4 regions of the Rhizobium sp. ZX09 genome follow, and region 1 is predicted to be linked to each of the others. Evidence: predicted binding sites of a transcription regulator. Region 1 holds the regulator's gene; each other region holds the start of a gene.
What was found. Region 1 encodes LexA, which represses DNA repair genes until DNA is damaged. Its sites were predicted from a motif close to TGTTCNNNNTGTGTTCNG; they were not measured.

Region 2: a site for LexA is predicted at 2,290-2,307, ahead of BTN45_RS14425 (2'-5' RNA ligase family protein). Genes of this name have one in related genera too.
Region 3: a site for LexA is predicted at 3,529-3,546, ahead of ruvC (crossover junction endodeoxyribonuclease RuvC). Genes of this name have one in related genera too.
Region 4: a site for LexA is predicted at 1,330-1,347, ahead of recA (recombinase RecA). Genes of this name have one in related genera too.

Annotation. Positions count from the first base shown of each region.
Region 1 is NZ_CP031363.1:1,069,844-1,075,321, reverse strand. Features, by position in the region: gene BTN45_RS26620 (hypothetical protein) at 288-410, opposite strand; gene BTN45_RS05230 (hypothetical protein) at 416-838, opposite strand; gene BTN45_RS05225 (RHS repeat-associated core domain-containing protein) at 1,122-1,412, opposite strand; gene lexA (transcriptional repressor LexA) at 1,763-2,485, shown strand; gene BTN45_RS05215 (glutathione S-transferase family protein) at 2,738-3,415, shown strand; gene BTN45_RS05210 (ComEC/Rec2 family competence protein) at 3,435-5,478, opposite strand, start outside.
Region 2 is NZ_CP031363.1:2,949,304-2,954,781, reverse strand. Features, by position in the region: gene guaA (glutamine-hydrolyzing GMP synthase) at 1-675, shown strand, start outside; gene BTN45_RS14435 (hypothetical protein) at 746-1,234, opposite strand; gene BTN45_RS14430 (TetR/AcrR family transcriptional regulator) at 1,374-1,952, opposite strand; gene BTN45_RS14425 (2'-5' RNA ligase family protein) at 2,367-3,083, shown strand; gene BTN45_RS14420 (hypothetical protein) at 3,253-3,420, opposite strand; gene BTN45_RS14415 (ArsC family reductase) at 3,655-4,002, shown strand; gene ybaK (Cys-tRNA(Pro) deacylase) at 4,015-4,491, shown strand; gene BTN45_RS14405 (aminopeptidase) at 4,579-5,478, shown strand, end outside.
Region 3 is NZ_CP031364.1:713,538-719,015, reverse strand. Features, by position in the region: gene BTN45_RS18025 (MBL fold metallo-hydrolase) at 1-821, shown strand, start outside; gene BTN45_RS18020 (pyridoxamine 5'-phosphate oxidase family protein) at 859-1,362, opposite strand; gene BTN45_RS18015 (YebC/PmpR family DNA-binding transcriptional regulator) at 1,561-2,307, shown strand; gene BTN45_RS18010 (LLM class flavin-dependent oxidoreductase) at 2,363-3,364, opposite strand; gene ruvC (crossover junction endodeoxyribonuclease RuvC) at 3,588-4,100, shown strand; gene ruvA (Holliday junction branch migration protein RuvA) at 4,130-4,747, shown strand; gene ruvB (Holliday junction branch migration DNA helicase RuvB) at 4,870-5,478, shown strand, end outside.
Region 4 is NZ_CP031363.1:1,615,676-1,621,153, forward strand. Features, by position in the region: gene BTN45_RS08075 (hypothetical protein) at 1-167, shown strand, start outside; gene recA (recombinase RecA) at 183-1,271, opposite strand; gene BTN45_RS08085 (carbohydrate kinase family protein) at 1,517-2,458, shown strand; gene BTN45_RS08090 (pseudouridine-5'-phosphate glycosidase) at 2,487-3,410, shown strand; gene BTN45_RS08095 (OmpA family protein) at 3,696-5,478, opposite strand, start outside.

The sequences.
Region 1 (5,478 bases):
CCGGTCGCGGTTGCCGTGGAAGACGGAACCCCACCCGCTCCGGCAGCCAGTGTGATGCCGGCAAGATCGTCTACGCTATCGGTATGACTGTATCGACGCGGTTCGCTTGCAACACCTGCGCCATCAACGTCAGCTTCGGCCGCAACATGTTAGCCGTCATACAGGAAGCTCCTGAATGATGTTTCCGTTCCGCTCGCATCCTGTCGTCGCTCCCACACCCGACGACCCAGCGCATCGTAACGATAGCTCACCGTCAACTCAACTGTCGCCCCGGTTGAGGCCGAGCCCTATCGGCTTACCAGAACAAGCTCGTCGTAAGCGGAATAGCCATAACGCCAGCTCAATTCGCTCGCCTTGACGGTTTTGCGGATCAGGTTGCCGTTGACGTCATATTCGAACTCGTGCAGCAAACAAGTCAAACAACACCAGACAAACTTTCGACTATTTTAGAATAGTATTTCAATTCTTTTTTATGCGAGAGAAAATATCCGAAATGACTGTCAAGGGGGAACTGATGTCCAGGGTGAAAGTCGACGAATAATGTCCGCAAATCGATCCATCGTTCGAACAACAGAATTGTGCCAGCGTCTTTTCGCATGAATATCTCATTGAATATTTCCATTGCATGCAAAAGAAGTAGTGGATCGCGCCGCCGACGTAAAAATTCCATCAAGTTCGTCAATTTCGACATTTCATATTCAACTGCAGAAGGAAACGCATCTTTAAGCTGAGAGAACAACACTAGAAAATCTGCTGAGCTACAAATTCTCTCATCGACCAAAATTTTTTCGATTTCGCTAGAAATATAAATCTCTAGTTTTCCCATTCTTTGGTTCATATTCGAAATGTCCAATATTGGTATGAGCGCATCTTGCGTTCGACAGGAACAGCCCCTGGCCAAATATATCCAGACTTGCTCACAGTATACGCTTCTGCTTTTCCCCGATACAGTCCCTTTTTGGTCCGCAAGCGATTTCATCATGCATTATTTCATTTGGGCGGCACACGGATCATCCCAAGATGGAGGGAGACCAGGTGATTTATCATCCGGCGGGATCGATCGCGCCAAAACACCACAACCACTTCCCCAACAATCTGCATATCCAGTTGCATCGCTGTGTTCAGCGCATCGGCAAGGGTGTGGATAGCATGCGTTGTGTAGCAATCGTACCACCCACCAGTGCAACTGGCACAGCGAGTGTACTCGCATATTGTCCTGCTGCCGCCATTCCACTCGGATCAGTCCAGTTAGCAGGCGAATTCCAGACATAGCGATAGATGTTAAGGTCACCGGCTTCGAACCAGATCGGATATTCCTGCAGGAAGCGGCCGGTCGAGGGATCGTAGGCGCGTGAACGATAGTGGGATAGGCCCGTCTCCTGATCGTATTCTCGGCCAGCGAAGACAGACAAAAGAAGCTGGGGTTCCAATAAGCTTCCTAATCACGACATCGCAGAGCATTCAATCGTAAGAAGGACCTCAATATATTCCTAGTAATCAGCCACTTAGCTGCTGCGCGAGAACGACGCATTACGGAGGTTTGTCGATACAGCGATTGCCCCCCATTTTTGGGCAAAAACCCAATAGAAACGAACAAATCTTGCGGCTTATCTACCGGGGTTCTTGGGGTGCGATTCCCGTTTTGTTTTCTCGCCCCAAGTTCACGAAATTTTAGGGGATTGCGGAACACATATGGAACATATAGTGTTCGTTCTGTATTTGTTTCGCGACTTCAACGACGATTCTCAAGGGTGTTTTCCTCATGCTCACGCGCAAACAGCAGGAATTGCTTCTCTTCATTCATGAAAGAATGAAAGAGTCCGGCGTGCCGCCCTCCTTCGATGAAATGAAGGACGCACTCGATCTTGCCTCCAAATCCGGCATCCACCGGCTGATCACTGCCCTGGAAGAGCGCGGGTTCATTCGCCGGCTACCTAACAGGGCGCGAGCGCTTGAAGTGATCAAGCTGCCGGAGGCCTATGTGCCCGGCTCGAGGCCGCAACGGGGCTTCTCGCCGAGCGTTATTGAAGGCAGTCTCGGCAAGCCCAAGATGCCCGAGCCCGCCCCTGCTCCCAAGGCGCCTGCGAACGATATAGCAGGCGCGGCAACCGTGCCCGTCATGGGCCGGATCGCTGCCGGTGTGCCGATCTCAGCCATTCAGAACAATACGCATGACGTGGCGGTTCCGGTGGACATGCTTGGCTCGGGTGAACATTACGCGCTTGAGGTCAAGGGCGACTCGATGATTGAGGCCGGCATCTTCGATGGCGATACCGTCATCATTCGCAACGGCAACACCGCCAATCCCGGCGATATCATCGTGGCGCTGGTGGATGACGAGGAAGCGACGCTGAAGCGCTTCCGTCGCAAAGGTGCCTCGATCGCACTTGAAGCCGCAAACCCTGCCTATGAGACCCGCATTTTCGGACCTGATCGGGTTAAAATCCAGGGCAAGCTGGTAGGGCTGATCCGCCGGTATCATTGATGCTGCTGCCGGTCCGGATAAGGCCGGAGCGGTCGATGAGCGATAAACCATGCCTTCAAGATGAACGGCGCGTCATTCCACTCGAGTGATGCGCCTTTTCTTTTTAATGGCGGCGAAGGCGGCTTTGCCAGAGGACGTCGGCAGGGATGGCGCCCCACCCATCAATTGGCGTTATGGGAGCGATGGATTCTTTGCGATATTCCGGGCCGGGCCGCTGGTATAAAAACCCGCTTCACAGTCAGGAGACCCGCAATGTACGATCTTTATATCGCCAACAAGAATTACTCCTCCTGGTCGCTGAGGCCATGGGTCCTGATGCGCACGCTCGGTATCGCCTTCGAGGAGAAACTCGTCCCGTTTGGTGAAGGCGTGTCATTCTCCACCTTTTCCCCAACTGGCAAGGTGCCTTGCCTCGTCGATGATGGCGTGACGATTTGGGAGTCACTCTCGATCGCCGAATATCTTGCCGAACGTCATCAAGGGGTATGGGCAAGCGACAAGCATGCGAGAGCCTGGTCGCGGTCGGCAGCAAGCGAAATGCATGCGGGATTTTCGTCCCTTCGCAATCTCTACCCCATGTCCGTTGGCGTTCGTGTCAGACCGAACGTCAGCGATGCCGGGCTTGCGGCGGATATAAAGCGTGTCGATGCGGTGTGGAGCGAGGGCCTGTCGAATTTCGGCGGTCCCTATCTCGCCGGTCAGAAGTTCACGGCGGTGGATGCCTTCTACTGCCCTGTGGCATTCCGTTTCCAGACGTATGGCGCAGACCTTTCTCCTGCGGCAAAAGCCTATTTTGAGCGACTGCTCGCTCTGCCGTCCATGCGCGAATGGTATGAGGCGGGACTGAAGGAGACCTGGCGTGACGCGGCACATGAAGAGGAGATCGCCGGAATTGGCGAATTGACGATGGATCTACGCGCAAAGGCCTGACGATCCTCGCTGGTGGCGATCATTGCGACGCCGCCAGCAGACGGGTGATCGTTTCAGGCAATTCCCGGTCGAAACGTCCGGTTTTCCAGTCATAATATCGATGTTCACTCCACGGGCGGTTTGCGCCCGCGGTCGACGCCCGTAGCCGACCGACAACGCCGGGCTGATCGCTCCTCGCGAAGTCTATCTCCACGGAACCGATGCGCCGCAATATGTCGCGGTTGAGGAGTAACGCGCCCGAGCGACACTGTGCAAACGACGTTCTGCGGGAAACAATGACGATGTCGGCAATGTCACATGCTTTTCCGGCGAGGCGGCCGTCTTCCAGTACGATGATCCATTCGCCGCTTTCCGCACGCGCCACGCACCAGCGACCTGACTTGCATGTAAAAATTCCAGGCGCTGCATCCTTCAACGCAGCCGCCATGTCTCGTCCCACAGCCTTTATTTCGTCCCGCGTGAGCTTTGATTTCCTGGTGAGTGCGATGCCGGACGCGGTTGGAACGTCTTTTCTGAGGATAACGGGCGCGAGCGGTTTCTCCGGAAGCAGCAGCGCCCTCTGCCACTGGTCATAGATGAAGCCATGCGGCCGGGTTTTTGTGGCGTAAACCTTGTTCTCGTCCAGAAGCGCGACCAGAGAACCGTCTTCATGAACGAGGAGATCGGGCAGATCGCGCTGAGATGTCGCTGCCGAGAGGCCGAAGGCAAGCAGCAAAGGCGGAATGCCCAAAAGCGCAAGGCGGCTGCGCAGCAGGGTCAGCAGCAGGAAGCCAGCCGAGGCGATGCCGATGAACCAGCCATGCGGACGTCCGGTCGCAGCGCTGCCACCCCAGGAGGCGACTTCGTCCGCGACCTCTATGACCAGCGCCATGCCATGGCCCATGACCTTCAGGAATGGCGCGTCGAGCCCGAACGGCATCAGCAGCATGGCAATCAGACCGAAGGGCATGACGATCAGCGACATGAGCGGCGTGGCGGCGAGATTGGCAAAAAGTCCATAGGTGGTGACACGCTGGAAATGTTCGGCAGAATAGATTGCTGTCGAAAGCCCACCGATCAGCGACGTTGTGATAACGCCGCCGATCACGGCACCTGCCGTTTGCGCTACCGTCACCCAAGCCGGTTTTCGCCCCCTAAAAAGACGCTCGCGGTCAATGCGCCATCGGCTCCAGGCCGCATAGGCAGAAACAAGCGCGATCGTTGCGGCAAAAGACATCTGAAAGCTTGGCCCCATCACTTCGGACGGGGACAGCGCCAGTATCACGAGGGCGGAGAGCGCAACATTTCTCAGGCTGAGCGAGGGCTGATCGAAGAGCACCGCAATCAGCATCACCGACATCATCAGCCAGGCCCGCTCGGCGGAAACCGCGAAACCGGAAATCAGATAGTAGCAAAGTGTCATCAGGAGCGCTGCGAAGGCGGATATCTTCTTGACCGGCCATCGCTGGGCGAAGGCTGGGAACAGGCTGAATGCGAGCCTCATGCCGACAAAGAAGATGCCTGATGCCAAAGCCATATTGAGCCCGGATATGGCAACGATATGAGCCAGCCCCGAGACCCGCAGCGCCTCCATGGTTTCCGGCGATATGGCTTGTCTCTCATCGGTGACGATGGATGCGGCGAAGGCACCCGCATCGCCGCCGATCGTCGTGCGAATGCGCTCGGCGATGGCGGCACGCAGGCGATAAAGCCACATGTCGGCCATCTCCAGCCAACCCTCGGCCCCAAGGTCCGCCGTCGCCACCGCCTGGGGCGGCTGATAAAAAAAGCCTGTCGCGCCGATGCCCCGGAAATAGGATGAAAAGGCGAAGTCGTTCAATCCCGGCAAAGCCGGTCCGGACGGTGGAGAGAGCCGTGCCTTGCCGCGTATGGTCGCGCCGATCGGCATGGCGTCGCCGCCACCGCGCGCAAGGAGCGACACCCTCCCCGGCAGACGCGTTAGTGACGGCGCTTCAGTGGAGTGGAGCTGCACCAGATACCGCCAGTCGCCCCGCGCATCCACCTCCCGGCGCACCACCTTGCCGGTGAGCGTGGTGGTGACCGGCGTGTCCAGAAGGATGGTC
Region 2 (5,478 bases), 1.1 Mb from region 1:
AAGCGCAAGACCATCGGCCGTCTGTTCATCGAGGTTTTCGAGGCCGAAGCGGCCAAGATTGCCGCCGATGGCAAGGGGGCTCCGAACTTCCTCGCGCAGGGCACGCTCTACCCCGACGTCATCGAAAGTGTCTCCTTCTCCGGCGGCCCTTCGGTTACCATCAAGAGCCACCACAATGTCGGCGGTCTTCCCGAGCGCATGAACATGCAGCTCGTCGAGCCGCTGCGTGAACTCTTCAAGGATGAAGTGCGCGCTCTTGGCCGCGAACTCGGCCTGCCGGAAAGCTTCATCGGCCGCCATCCCTTCCCCGGTCCGGGTCTTGCGATCCGATGCCCCGGTGCGATTACCCGTGAAAAGCTCGATATCCTGCGTAAAGCGGATGCGATCTATCTCGACGAGATCCGCAAGGCCGGTCTTTACGACACCATCTGGCAGGCTTTCGCCGTGCTGCTGCCGGTCCAGACTGTTGGCGTCATGGGCGACTACCGAACCTATGACTTCGTCTGTGCGCTGCGCGCGGTGACCTCGGTGGACGGCATGACTGCGGATTTCTATCCCTACGACATGAACTTCCTCGGCCGTGCGGCAACCCGCATCATCAACGAAGTGCGCGGCATCAACCGTGTCGTCTACGATGTCACGAGCAAGCCGCCCGGCACGATCGAGTGGGAATAGGACCATACTCGATACGGTGAGGTTGCTGCCGCAACGCCACCGTATCTAAAGAAGAAAGACGACGCCGCGACTAGTTCGCGGCGTTTTTGTTCTGTCGGATGAGATAGATCATCTGGGCAGTCAGGCCAACCACGAGGATCGCCAGCAATCCTGCCTGGGCGCCGAGAAGCAGCGGCGATTTCAGGTCTGTCACTATCGGATGACCGTCGGGAACACGGCGCAGAATTTCACTCACCGTCGGGACCATCAACAGAAACGCGGTAATGCTGAGACAGATGGTTTCAATATATCTGGCGATACGCGTTGAACCCAGAACGCGTTCGATACCGTAGCCTGCAAGCAGGAACAGGATGGTCAGGACGCCAACGACGTAGCTGATTGGCTGATGCGCCACAAGAAAGACAGTTGCAGCGCCAATCAGCATGGACACAAAGTAGATTGCCCCGGGCGTGGATCGGGGGACGATGCGACCGTAACGGGTAAACATGAAAATGGCCGCGGGAATGGCGGGCAGACTGCCGAGCGTGTGGATCCAGCCAAGCGAAGAAATACCGAACATGCGAAATTGCCTTTCTCTTCCTGAAAGATGGGGTGGTCCGGAACGCAGATTGTCGCCGGCATGTCTGCCAGAGCAGCGTCATTAGTTGATCGGTCGGTCTCGTTTGGGTCATGCGTCGACGCCCCTCGCAAGATGCAGTTCAAGCGGTGATGCGCTCCAGCATCGGGCGGGTTATGGCGCCAAAGCTTGCGGCATCGCCATGTGCGCGCGCTGAGAGCATTGCGCCGTGCACGGTGGCCATGAACATCTCAGCAGTGACCCGCGCTGTGCCGGTTAGTGCAAGGCGCCCCTGGGAAGCGCCGCGCTCCAGCACGGCTGTAAGCCAGTCCGAGAGACTCCGAAAATGCGCACGCACCTCGAGAACGACCGCTTCGGGAAGAATCGGTATTTCGCCGGCAAGCAGCGCACAGACGCAGAAGGGGTGGGTTGCATCGGCGATGCAGCGCTCCCAATAGCCGATATAGGCGCGAAGCTGCTCCAGCGGATCTGGAATGTGCTGCTCCAGCGCGGCGATACCGGCTTCGGCCTCGTGCCTGTACTGTGACACCAGTTTCGCGACCAAGTCCGCCTTGCTGGGAAAATGGTGATGGATACTCGCGTTGCGAATGCCGACTACATGGGAAATATCGGCATAGCTAAAACTATTATAGCCCCCTCTCACAATCAGGGTCCGGGCGCACTGGAGAATGTCATCGGCTTTGGTTTTAGAGCTTTTCATGCTTTTACCTACCAACTAGTAGGTAGAATGTCAAACACGTTCTTCGCAGTGAATAAGCCCCAGCGATGGGATCCGGACGAGGATCGACCCCGACGATCACAGGCGGAGAACCATGAACTAAAGGCATGCCTCCGCCATTGCCCCGTCATTGCCTGGCCCCCATCGACATGCCACTCGCATTGGCTTCTCGGTTGGCCCTGCTTCCCGCCGCCTTGGCTAGCGGATTGCTGGTCCTGCGGACCAGCTGAGATCGTCTGTCCCAGACCGAGTTGCCGGGTTATACGGATTGCGTTCGCGAAAGGCCGTATCGGATATTTCCCGGCACATGGTGAAGTTTTGTTCGCTTTTTGTTCTTCCAATTTTCCTCGGCGATGATAATATTGCGGCCTTGAGCAAAGGCCGTGGAGCATCGTCGTGGGTTTCGAGTTGACGGATAATGGAGGGTCAGGGCAGCTTTTCCTCGAAGGCTTCGATCTGGAGAAGCAGCGACGGGTCAATCCGCGATTTGGCAACAAGGTCTTAATCGTGCTGAAGCCGCCCGTGGCCTTGGCGGAGAGAATTTTCACCGATGCATCGTGCCATGCCGCCGGGCGGACGAAGCGGGCAGCCCATCCAGCCGAGCTTCTGCATATCACCCTCCTTTGCGTCGGGTGTTTCGACACCGTGCCTCGCGGTTTCGCAAACCGGCTGAAAGCGGCACTGGGGGAAATAAGGGCGCGTCCCGTTCCGATTACGTTCGATGGCAGCTCGCTTTTCGGCAATCGCAGCTGTCTGGCGCTAAGCAGCCGCCGCGAGATGCTGGAGCTCAGAGCATTGGCGAAGATGGTGCAGCGCGCGCTTTGGCGGGCCAATCTGCCCTTTGTCGCCGCATCGTCGTTCACGCCGCATCTCACCGTGGTCTATGGCTGCGGGAAAATCGACATCATGCCTGTTGAAAAACCATATAGCTGGCTGGCGGGCAGCTTCGAACTCATCTTCAGCCATAATGGAGAGACGCGGCACGAATCTCTCGGGCGCTTCCCGCTTTCGGCGAAAGCGGACCGCTATGAGCAGCCGGAAAGTCAATTATATCTGCCGGAAAAAATATTCAGGCCGCAGAAGCGGTCGGCGCACAAGATGGCGGCACGATAACGCTTACGTGAAAAAGCACGGCATACATGCCTAGCATTAGCTGCCAAACTGCTGTTAGACGCAGAGGATGCGCCAACAAAAGCGCAGTTTGTAGCGCCCGCCGAGAACCAGGTGTTCCGGAATCCGGCGCGAGCGAGGCGGTGCCGCCTCGCCGGGAACGATAACCAGCTTAGAGCTGAACCTTGTCGAAAGCCTTGCCATCGATGCCGAGGGCTTCGAGATCGGCACGGGCGGGCTTGCGATGCGCGCGAACAGCGGCCGAAACCGAGAGCGCTGCACCGAGAACGGCGAAAGTTTCACCGAAGAAGTTACGCGATGTCTTTGCAACCTGACGCATTTTTCTCTCCATCTTTGATGCCCAGATAATGGGCATTTCCGCACCGTTCTACAACTCATGATGTAGCAGGGAAGCCATGCAGCTTTGCTCGCGCTCGTTCGGATATCAGCCATTGCGATTTCGCATGGCTCAGGCTTGGCGTCTTCAAAAGGACGCAGGGCGCCTCAGCCGGCGGGTTGAATAAGGCGGATATTTTGTTATGCCGGAAAGCTTGAAGACAAAGAGGCTGGCAGCATGACGATCACCATTTACGGCATCAAGAACTGCGACACGATGAAGAAGGCCAGAAGCTGGCTGGAAACCCATGGCGTCGACTATTCTTTCCATGACTACAAGGCCTCGGGCATTGACCGCGCCCATCTGGAGACATGGTGCGATGCCGCGGGCTGGGAAACGGTTCTCAACCGCGCCGGTACGACCTTCAAAAAACTCGATGACGGCCAGAAGGCTGGCCTGAGCCGCGAGAAGGCCATTGCACTGATGCTGGAGCAGCCCTCCATGATCAAGCGTCCGGTGCTAGAGGCGAAGGTCAAGATAACCGTCGGTTTCAAGCCTGAAACCTACCAGACTCTTTTTGCGTGACTGCAATCTGCCATGTCCAAAACAACCCGCGCCACCCAGATGCTGAACAAGGCGGGCGTCGCCTTCACCACCGTTACCTATGATTACGACCCGAATGCAGACCGCATTGGCCTGCAGGCGGCCGAGGCGATCGGCGAGCCACCGCATCTGGTGCTGAAAACGCTGATGGCGGAGCTGGACGGCAAGCCGGTCTGTGTCGTCGTCCCTTCGGATCGTGAGGTCAGCATGAAGAGGCTTGCGGCCGCTTTCGGAGGCAAATCCGCCAGCATGATGAAACCTGCCGATGCCGAGCGTGCCACCGGTTACCATGTCGGCGGCATCAGCCCTTTCGGGCAGAAGAAACAGGTGCCTACGGCCATCGAGGCCAAAGCGATGACGCATGATTATGTCTACATGAATGGTGGGCAGCGCGGCTTGCAGGTGAGGCTTTCTCCCCGAGATGCCCAAACGGCACTGAAGGCCATTGCCGCACCGCTGGTCGCCGATTGAGGCGCAGGGGCGCGCCTGAAAGCGTTTGGCTTTCAGGAGGAATGGGCTATGGTCGGCGCCTCCGATTGAAATAGACGAAGGCAGATCATGACTGTTTCCCCCATCGATCCCGTCAAACTCGAAAAACTGGCCGAAGTCGCCGTCAAGGTCGGTCTGCAATTGCAGAAGGATCAGGATCTGGTGATTACCGCGCCGCTGGCAGCGCTGCGGCTGGTGCGATTGCTGACAAAACATGCCTATATGGCGGGCGGCGGACTGGTTACCACCTTTTACTCCGACGAAGAAACCACGCTTGCCCGCTATCGCCATGCGAGCGACGCCAATTTCGACCGGGCTTCCGGCTGGCTTTATGATGGCATGGCAAAGGCCTATTCGAACGGCGCGGCGCGGCTGGCAATTGCCGGCGATAACCCCATGCTGCTGGCCGAACAGGACCCCGCCAAGGTTGCCCGCGCCAATAAAGCAAACTCCACCGCCTATAAGCCGGCGCTGGAGAAGATTTCCAACTTCGACATCAACTGGAACATCATCTCCTATCCGAACCCCTCCTGGGCAAAGCAGGTGTTTCCCGACGTGACGGAAGACGAAGCGGTCCGCAGGCTTGCCGACGCCATCTTCGCTGCTTCGCGGGTGGATCTGGCTGATCCGGTCGCCGCATGGGCTGAGCACAATGCCAACCTTGCCATGCGCTCGGCGTGGCTGAATGGCGAACGTTTCGCTTCACTGCATTTCACCGGCCCTGGCACGGATGTGAAGATCGGCTTGGCGGACGGCCACGAATGGCATGGCGGCGCCTCCACCGCCAAGAATGGGGTCACCTGCAACCCCAATATCCCGACCGAAGAAGTGTTCACGACACCGCACGCGTTGCGGGTCGACGGTTACGTCTCCAGCACCAAGCCCCTGTCGCATCAGGGAACGCTGATCGACGATATCCAGGTGAAGTTCGAGGGTGGACGTATCGTCGAAGCCAAGGCTTCGAAGGGC
Region 3 (5,478 bases), on a different replicon from region 1:
TTGCAATAACAGGACTGATCGCCTGTTCGGGAGCGGCCTTCTCCCAGTCGGCGAGCCGTCCTCCCGTCAGCCAGTGCCAGGCGATCGCCAGCGCCATTCCGGGCGTGATGTTCGCGCGCTTCGATGCGCGCAGTGTTCAGCTGGCTCAGGCCACGGCGAAGGAAGAGGTGAAAATCAGCTTCATCGGCCACTCCACCTACCTGATCGAAAGTCCCGGCGGGGTAACGATTGCCACGGATTATAACGGCGTCTATCGCCCTCCCGTCATGCCGACGGTGGTGACCATGAACCGGGCGCATTCAACACATTTCACCCTCAATCCGGACCCGGCCATTCAATATGTGCTGCATGGCTGGAGCGATACGCCGGGAGAAAAAGCCGAGCACAAGGTGCTCGTGGGCGACGTTTACATCCGCAATGTCTCAACCGACATCCGCAACCGCTGGGGAGATTATGAGTCTTTTCAGGAAAACGGCAATTCCATCTTCATCTTCGAGGTTGCCGGGCTGTGTATCGGCCATCTCGGCCATCTGCATCATGAGTTGACGGACACGCATTATGCCGAGATCGGCCGCCTGGATGTGTTGATGGTGCCTGTCGATGGTGGTTTGACCATGGGGGCCGACAGCATGAGCAGGGTGGTCAAGCGCCTGCGCTCCGCGCTGATCCTGCCGATGCATCGCACCGGCCCGCCGCTGGAGCAGTTTCTGACCATGTTTGGCGAAAATTTCGCTATCGCCTATGCAAGCGATCCGGTCATCCGGGTCTCGATGAGAAACCTTCCCCGCCAGCCGCAGATACTGGTGCCGAAAGGCATGTAAATGGCGACGGGCGGGGAAAGGCTCGGGGAGCGGGTTCTCAGGCGAAGGTGAGGTGCTGGCGAACGCCGACGTCGGGCGTCTTGTCATCCGACATGTTTGCCTTGGCGATTTCCCAGCCGAATTTCAGCGTACTGTCCGTCGAAGCCCAGATATCGGCATCATCGACATGCAACGCCAGCATGGTCAGTTGCGGATCGCTCTTGCCGTGCTCGTACCAGGCGGCGGTGACTGAATTCCAGTATTCGTCGATCTTTGATTTGTCATCTCGCGCTTCGAGGACGCCCGAAAGGCAGGCGTGATAATCATGATCCTTGCCCACGAGGCAGAAATGTGCACGGGATCCGGATTTGAGCGATTTTACCAGATCTGTATCTTTTTTGGAAAAAAACCAGATCGTGTTGGTCTTGGGGTCAGCGTGGGGCGCCATAGGCTGCATGTGACTGTGCAGGCCCTCAAGGCCGAGCATGCCGGCATGGACGGAATTGATCTCGTCCCAGAGCTGGCGGGCCGGGGCTTCTCTTGCTTCAGTCAGGCTGACCATATGTCTTCTCCTTCCGGTTTGGGGCTGCGGCGGAGTGGACAAGATGGCCTTCTCCGTCGCGTTCATGATCAGAACGAAGAGCGGATAAATCAGTTCCTTCTGTTGTTGCGGCAAGAGAAAGCGCCTGCGGGCTTGAACGATGAGCCTATCGCACTTATAAGGCCCGCAATCTCCAAATTACGATAAATCAGGTTTTCCATGGCTGGTCATTCACAGTTCAAGAACATCATGCACCGCAAGGGCAAGCAGGACTCCGTGCGGTCCAAAATGTTTTCCAAGCTTGCGCGCGAAATCACCGTTGCGGCCAAGACGGGCATGCCCGACCCGAACATGAACCCGCGCCTGCGTCTGGCCATCCAGAACGCCAAGGCCCAGTCCATGCCGAAAGACAATATCGAGCGCGCCATCAAGAAGGCTGCGGGTGCCGAAGGCGAGAACTATGATGAGGTCCGCTACGAAGGCTACGGCCCTGGCGGCGTCGCCGTCATCGTCGAGGCGCTTACCGACAACCGTAACCGCACTGCCTCCAATGTACGATCCATCTTCACCAAGGCTGGTGGTGCGCTGGGTGAAACCGGATCGGTCTCCTTCTCCTTCGACCGTGTCGGCGAGATTTCCTACAAGGCGGAAGTCGGCGATGCAGACAAGGTGATGGAAGCGGCCATCGAGGCCGGTGCGGACGATGTTGAATCTTCCGAAGACGGCCACATCATCATCTGCGGTTTCGAAGCGATGAACGAGGTGTCCAAGGCGCTGGAAGGCGTGCTGGGCGAAGCCGAAAGCGTCAAGGCCATCTGGAAGCCGCAGAACACGGTACCGGTAGATGAAGAAAAGGCACAGTCGCTGATGAAACTCATCGACAACCTCGAAGACGATGACGACGTGCAGAACGTCTATTCGAACTTCGAAGTGTCGGAAGAAATTCTCGCCAAGCTTTCCGCCTGACGTTTTCACGTTCCTAAAAAAAGCCCCGGCAGCGATCCGCGCCGGGGCTTTTTGTTTAGGCGGCCTTTTTGATGGATGTCCGCACGTCGGCGAAAATCTCGACCGACCGCAGCCGCTTTTCGATGTCGTGGATCGGCATTGAGACAATCAGTTCATCCGCCTGTGTTTCAGCCAGAAAACCGTCGAGATGACGCTGGATCGTTTCAGGCGCGCCAACGGCGGCAAAACGCAACGTGTGCTCCACGGAGAAGCGCTCCATCTCGTTCCAGTAGCCTTCCATGCTGTGCACGGGCTTCGGGAACTGCGTCCGCACATTGCGCCGCAGATTGACGAATTGCTGCTGTGACGAGGTAAAGAGATGCTGCGCCTCCTCGTCGGTATCGGCGCCGACACCCATCACGCCCACCATCACATAGGGCTTGTCCAGCACCTCGGAGGGCTGGAAACGCTCGCGATAGATATGGATCGCTTCCATCAGCATGTCAGGGGCAAAATGGGATGCGAAGGAATAGGGCAGGCCAAGGGCTGCGGCCAGATGCGCACTATAGGTGCTGGAACCGAGCAGCCAGAGAGGCACGTTCGAATTCATGCCGGGTACGGCGAGGATCGCCTGATCCTGCTGGGGCGGGCCGAGATATCTTTGCAATTCGACGATGTCGTGCGGGAAATTCTCCGCACCGGCGTCGAGATTACGGCGCAGCGCCCGTGCGGTGCGCATATCCGTTCCGGGGGCGCGGCCCAGGCCAAGATCGACCCGGCCGGGCAGAAGTGCTGCAAGCGTCCCGAACTGTTCGGCAATGACGAGCGGGGAGTGGTTGGGAAGCATGATACCGCCCGAGCCGACGCGGATATGTTTCGTGGCCGCACCCACATGGGCGATAACGAGCGACGTCGCGGCGCTTGCGATGCCCGGCATGCCGTGATGTTCGGCCAGCCATATGCGGTTATAACCTTGTTCTTCAGCCTTGATCGCCATCCGGCGGGAGTTTTCGAGCGCCGCGCTGACGCTCTCGCCCTCGCCGATGGGCGAAAGATCGAGAAGGGAAAAGGGGATCATCCGACGCTCCTGCGTAATCTGGGTCTTTGCAGCGGATGTAAGGCGCGTCTACGGATTTACCAGACAAGTCGCGTAGAATTGAAGGATGGATCAAAAAAATTGGCCTTTGCCAAAGGTCGGTACTGGCACAACTTTGGTCCTGACTTGACGTCTGTATCCGGGAATGTTGTCGTTTTGTTCACTTATCGCTGGCAGTCTCGCGGCCGGAAAGATAAGGTACCTCATGCAAAAGACGATTCGGATCATCGGCATCGACCCCGGACTACGGCGCACCGGCTGGGGCGTGATCGACACATTGGGAAACAGCCTGCGTTTCGTCGCTTCCGGCACGGTGACTTCAGATGGCGACATGGATCTCGCCTCCCGGCTTTGCCAGCTTCATGACGGCCTAGCGGAAATCGTGCACAGCCATCAGCCCGACGAGGCGGCTGTGGAGCAGACTTTCGTCAACAAGGACGCGGTGGCCACGCTGAAACTCGGACAGGCGCGCGGCATCGCCATGCTTGTTCCGGCGCGTGCCGGTTTGCCGGTGTTCGAATATGCGCCGAACGCCGTGAAAAAAGCTGTCATCGGCGTGGGGCATGGTGAAAAGCAGCAAATTCACATGATGCTGAAAATCCTGATGCCAAAGGCCGAGTTCAAGGGTAACGATGCGGCGGACGCCCTCGCGATCGCAATCTGCCACGCCCATAATCGCGGCGGTGACAGGGTGCGTCGGCTGCTGGCGGCCGGTTAATTTTAAGTCTCATTGCAGCGGGCGCGATCATGATCGGAAAACTGAAGGGCAGCATCGAGGAAATCGGCACGGATTACGTGTTGGTGGATGTGCATGGCGTCTGTTACGTCGCCTATTGTTCGGCGCGCACGCTGTCGAAAATAGGCTCCGTCGGAGAGGCCGTGATCCTCTTCATCGAAACCTATGTACGAGAGGACCAGCTCAAGCTTTTCGGCTTTCTTTCGGCGCTGGAGCGGGAATGGTTCAACCTTTTGCAGAGCGTGCAGGGCGTCGGATCGAAAGTCGCTCTTGCGGTGCTTTCCACCCTGTCGCCCACCGAGCTTGCCAATGCCATAGCGCTGCAGGACAAGGCGTCAATATCGCGTGCGCCGGGGGTTGGGCCCAAAGTGGCCGTGCGCCTCGTGACCGAATTGCGCAACAAGGCCCCGGCTTTCGCGGGCGAGGCGTCCGGGGCTGTCGGACTGAAGCAGGAACTCGGGGAGGGTGTAGCCTCCGCGCCGGTGGCGGACGCCGTATCTGCACTCACCAATCTCGGCTATTCGCGTGACCAGGCCGCCAATGCGGTCGCCGCGGCGCTGAAAAATGGCGGTGAGGGCGCGGATAGCGCCAAGCTGATCCGGCTGGGGCTGAAGGAGCTTTCACGGTAAGGTGAGCCCGTTACACAAGCGTCCGGACGCGGTGTTGAATTTCGTGACGCGCCCTGGCGCGACAGCCATGTTATAGCGGCGAAGACGACCTCATTAATTCTAGAAATAATGGAATGCCCTGAATGAGCGATGCGGACAGACTGATCACCCCGGAAAAGCGCGGTGAGGACATCGACACCACCCTGCGTCCGCAGTCGCTGGACGACTTTACCGGGCAGGCGGAGGCGCGCGCCAATCTCAAGGTCTTCATCGAGGCCGCCAAGAATCGTGGCGAGGCGTTGGATCACGTGTTGTTCGTCGGTCCGCCCGGCCTCGGCAAGACCACGCTGGCGCAGATCATGGCCAAGGAGCTTGGAGTGAACTTCAAGTCCACCTCAGGGCCGGTAATCGCCAAGGCGGGCGATCTCGCCGCGCTCCTGACCAATCTTGAAGAGCGCGATGTTCTCTTCATCGATGAAATTCATCGCCTCAACCCGGCCGTGGAAGAAATCCTCTATCCGGCGATGGAGGATTTCCAGCTCGATCTGATCATCGGGGAAGGCCCGGCGGCGCGTTCGGTGAAGATCGATCTTTCCAAATTCACGCTTGTCGCCGCCACCACCCGCCTCGGCCTCTTGACGACACCGCTGCGCGACCGTTTCGGCATTCCCGTGCGTTTGTCCTTTTACACGGTTGATGAACTGGAACTTATCGTCCGTCGCGGTGCGCGGCTGATGGGTCTCAACATGACG
Region 4 (5,478 bases), 550 kb from region 1:
ATATTGCAAAATCAATGGCTTTTATCGTCCGCATCCTGCCCTGTCCAGCCATGGAGACCGGCGAAGGCGTACCGACAAAGAAAAAGGGCCATACGACAGAAATCGCACGGCCCATTTTGTTCAATTCGATTCACATCGAGACAGGCGATCCGGCAACGGATGCCTGAAGCTCGACGGCAGGATCAGCCTTCGTCACCGTCGCCGTCATCGCCGGAATCAGGACCGCCATTCTGCAGGAAACGATCCGCAATCAGGCCAGCGTTCTGGCGCAGCGCCAGCTCGATCTCGTTTGCCGTATCGGGGTTGTCGCGCAGGAAGGTCTTGGCGTTTTCACGCCCCTGCCCCAGACGCTGGCTGTTATAGGAGAACCAGGCACCGGACTTTTCAACGATACCGGCTTTTACGCCGAGGTCGACAAGCTCACCGGTCTTGGAAACTCCTTCGCCATACATGATGTCGAATTCCACCTGCTTGAAAGGCGGCGCCATCTTGTTCTTGACGACCTTGACGCGGGTCTGGTTGCCGACAACCTCTTCGCGTTCCTTGACAGCGCCGATACGGCGGATGTCGAGGCGAACGGAAGCGTAGAACTTCAGCGCATTACCGCCAGTTGTCGTTTCCGGCGAACCGAACATGACGCCGATCTTCATGCGGATCTGGTTGATGAAGATGACCATGCACTTCGACTTGGAGATCGAAGCGGTCAGCTTGCGCAGCGCCTGGCTCATCAGACGCGCCTGAAGACCCGGCAGGCTGTCGCCCATCTCACCTTCAATTTCCGCCCGCGGCGTCAGCGCCGCAACGGAGTCGACCACGAGAACGTCGACCGCTCCGGAGCGCACCAGCGTATCGGTGATCTCAAGCGCCTGCTCGCCCGTATCCGGCTGCGAGATCAGCAGGCTCTGCAGATCCACGCCAAGCTTGCGCGCATAGACCGGATCAAGCGCATGTTCGGCGTCAACGAAGGCGCAGATGCCGCCCTTCTTCTGGGCTTCCGCAATGGTCTGCAGCGCCAGCGTCGTTTTACCCGAGCTTTCCGGACCGTAAATTTCAATGATGCGCCCCTTCGGCAGTCCGCCGATGCCGAGCGCGATATCCAGGCTGAGCGAACCCGTCGAAACGGTCTCCACCTCAACCACATTTTCATTGGAACCGAGCTTCATGATCGATCCCTTGCCGAACGACCGTTCGATCTGGGAGAGCGCCGCTTCCAGTGCCTTGCTTTTATCCACCGATTTATCCTCTACGAGACGCAAAGAATTTTGTGCCATCCGAACCACCTTTAGGTTATTGAAGCCGCACAGGCAATGTAGCAGTATGGGAACGGTATGTACTCTATTTGTTCTCATTTAACAAGGCTGAGCCAGCATATTGAAAACAAATAGTGATAAGTCGTTTGTTCTGCTTTCGTTTTTCTGTGCGCGGCCCTTGCCGCAAACCGGAGGCGAGGTCAGGAAGACGTCAGTTTAGGCCGAATCGTCCGGCCTTACCATCCGCCAGAGAGGGAAACGCAAGCGTGAAGAAAATACTCGTTCTGGGCGGCGCGCATATCGACAGGCGCGGCATGATCGAGACTGAAACGGCGCCGGGCGCCAGCAACCCCGGCTCCTGGATGGAAGAGGCGGGCGGCGGCGGTTTCAATGCTGCACGCAATCTCTCCCGGCTCGGCTTTCAAGTCAGGATCATCGCGCCGCGGGGCGGCGACGTGACGGGAGAAGCCGTTGCGGAGGCTGCACGACAGGCTGGCGTGGAGGACACGCCGTTCACCTTCCTCGACCGGCGCACACCGAGCTACACCGCCATTCTGGAGCGTGACGGCAACCTCGTCATCGCGCTCGCCGATATGGACCTCTACAAGCTCTTCACGCCGCGCCGGCTCAAGGTCCGCGCCGTCCGGGAGGCCATCACCGCAAGCGATATCCTGCTCTGCGACGCCAACCTGCCCGAGGATACGCTGACTGCACTTGGCCTCGTTGCCCGCGCCTGCGAAAAACCGCTGGCGGCCATAGCCATTTCGCCGGCCAAGGCGGTGAAGCTGAAAGCGGCGCTCGGCGATATCAACATCCTCTTCATGAACGAGGCGGAAGCGCGCGCGCTCACCGGCGAGACGGCCACTGACGTTCGTGACTGGCCGGATATCCTGCGCAAGGCCGGGCTTTCCGGCGGCGTCGTCACCCGCGGCGCCAGCGAAGTCGTGGCCTTCGACGGAAATGAAAAAGCAATCCTCCACCCGCCCCTCATCCGCGAAGTGAAGGATGTAACCGGTGCGGGCGACGCCATGGCGTCTGGCTACCTCGCCGCCATTGCCGAAGGAAAGACGATTGCCGAAGCCCTGAGACGGGGCGCTGCGGCAGCTGCAATCACCGTGCAATCGCCCTTTGCCACCGCGCACGACCTATCAAAAGACAGTGTCGAAGCCATGTTGGGGCTTGTTCCCCAGGCTGAAATGCTGGCATGAACCGCTTTTAAGAACTGGAACAAAGTAAATGACCCGCCCCATCTCCCCTCTCCTGCCCATCGTCTATTCTCAGGAAGTCGCCGCCGCCAAGCAGCGCGGTGCGCCGATCGTCGCGCTTGAATCGACCATCATCACTCATGGCATGCCCTACCCCGGCAATATCGAGATGGCGGAAAGCGTCGAGCAGATCATCCGTGATCAGGGCGCGGTTCCGGCCACCATCGCCGTCATTCACGGCACATTGCATATCGGCCTCGAGAAGGATCAGCTCGAGGCCCTGGCCCAGACCACGGATGCCATGAAGGTGTCGCGCGCCGATATCGCCTTTGCGATCGCCGAGCGCCGCACCGGCGCCACCACGGTTGCCGCGACCATGATTGCCGCCGCGCGCGCCGGCATCCGCGTGTTTGCCACGGGCGGCATCGGCGGCGTGCACAAGGGTGCGGAAGAAACCTTCGACATCTCCGCGGATTTGACGGAGCTTGCAAAGACCGGAGTGATCGTCGTCTGCGCCGGCGCCAAGGCGATCCTTGATATTCCGAAGACGCTCGAAGTCCTCGAAACCAACGGCGTACCCGTCGTCACTTTCGGTTCGGAAGAATTCCCGGCCTTCTGGTCTCGCTCCTCCGGCCTGCCAAGCCCGCTTTCGCTCAACAGCCCGGCCGCAATCGCCAACTTCCAGGTAACCCGCGAACAGCTCGGCATCGATGGCGGCATGCTGGTGGCCAATCCTGTGCCGGAAGCTGACGAGATTCCGCGCGAGGAAATGGAAATCTACATCAACCGCGCCATCTCGCACGCCGAGCGGGATGAAGTGACCGGCAAGGCTGTCACGCCGTATCTGCTGGGTGACATTTTCCGCCTGACGGATGGTCGCAGCCTCGAAACCAATATCGCGCTGGTTCGCAACAACGCGCAATTAGCGGCTGAGATTGCGGTGGCGCTGAGCTAACCGTCGGGGTTGGGATCATCCTCAAGCTTGCGGGTGACGCCAGGGTTCGAAAACCTCGCCTCCGTGATGCCGGACTAGATCCGGCATCCAGCCGCGGCGCGTCTGCGCCGTGAAAGAGTCTTTCGTGATCAAGGACTTGATCACGCTGGACCCCGGATCTGGTCCGGGGTGACGGATTGCGGATGATCAAGTTCTGCCAAACGCCTCGGCGCTGGGGACATCGTAAGCAATAAAAAGGCCCGGAGAGCTTTCGCTTCCGGGCCTTGTTTTTCTATTTGAACCCGATCAGTTCTGAGCGACCGGCTTCACCAGCGGCGTCACGCGGCGGATGGTGACGCGGCGGTTCTGCTGTTCCGGGCCGAGTGTCTGGACTTTCAGGTAACGCTCGCCATAACCCTGCGTCGCGAGGTTTTCCGGCGGGATGCCGTAAACATCGGTCAGCACGTTGGCGACGGAGGCAGCGCGCTCGTCAGACAGTACAAGGTTGCTTTCATCCGAACCGACGGCATCGGTATGGCCTTCGATGAGGAAGGTTTCCGCCGGGTTCTTTTCCAGCGCCTTGTTGATTGCGTCGGCCACCTTGCGCAAGGAGCGAGCCTGCGCCATCGGGATTTCAGCGCTGCCGGTCGCGAAGGTGATCGTATCGAGGTCGATACGGCGCACCTTGTCACGGATGCGAGCCGAATAGCGCACTTCATCCAGCGAATAGACACGTTCCACCGGCTCGACAGGCGGCTGTTCCAGGAAGCGGTAATAATCGCGATCCGGATCGCTCGACGTGTCGATGATGTAGTCCGTCACGGGAATGCGCAGACGCATGGGCGGCAGATCGAGACCGGGGTCGCGATAAACGTAATCGCGGTCCGGGTCGTCCATCAGCTCCGGTGCGTAGAACAGCACATATTCGCGGCCGCGATCGTCAATGCGCGAACGCTGGATCACGTCGCCATAACGGTTGCGGATCGTCACGACCTGCGTGCCATCCCGGCGCTCCACGGTTTCGCGGACACGGCCGCCCTGCAGGCGCTCGTAATAGGGCTCGCCGCCATCGCGGATGAAGCGCTGGTTGTCATCGCCACGAACGACGACGCGGTCACCGAACTGCAGAATGATCGGCGCATCGCCATCGCGATCACGCGGACGACCCTCGCGCGGCTGCCATTCGCGTACACCGTCCGGCCGCTCATATTGCGGGCGGCGGTCGATGCGCTCGCCCTGCTGGGAAGTGATGGCTTCCAGCTTTACGGGTGGCGGCGGAGCCTTGCCTTCAGCAGCACCGGCGCGTTGCGCCTCGGCGTCGGAGGTCGGGACCTTGAAGTCGCCGGCCTGTTCGCGTTCACGACGGCGTTCCTCGCGGGTCTGGCGGTTGCCGGAGCGCTCCACTTCCTTGTCGCTGTCGAGAACGGCAGCCCCCTTGTCGACCGGCAGGATGACGGTGTCGGCCGTCTTGGACGGGTCCTTGGCGATCGCCTTGGCCTTGTCCAGCTCCTCCTTCGTCATCGGCGGGGCTTCCGTCTGCGGAACGGCAACCTGGTTCGGCACCGGTTCGCCGGCAGGCGCCTGCCCGGTCGTCGCACCGCTGGGCGGCGGGGTCGGCGCGCCTGGCAGCGGGGCTGCGGGTTCCGTTCTACCCTGACCTTCTACCGGCGGCTGTTCGGAAGGCTGGCGGCCAGGTGCAGGGTTTGGTTGGGCCTCGGGTGCCGGCGGGCGCGCGGGCGTCGGCGCTTCTGTCGGAACAGGTGCTTCCTTCGCGGCGGGCTCGGGAGCGGCAGGCTTTTTCTCGGGAACGGCTTTTTCGGCCGGTTCGGCTTTCTGTTCAGGGGCCTTTTCCTCTACTGCCGGTTTTTTGGCGGGTGCCGGCTCACGGGACTTGGCCGGCTGCTCGGCATTTTCAGGGCGAGCTGCGGGCTCCTGTTCGGCCGCAGGCTCCTTCGCACGCTCCTTACGGGGACGCTCGGGACGCTGTTCGCCCTCGCCTGCAGGCTGCTCGGCCCGTTCCGGGTTGCGCGGACGTTCCTTCGGCTGCTGTTCGGCAGGCGCAGCTTCAGGCGCGGCCTCACGCTGACGA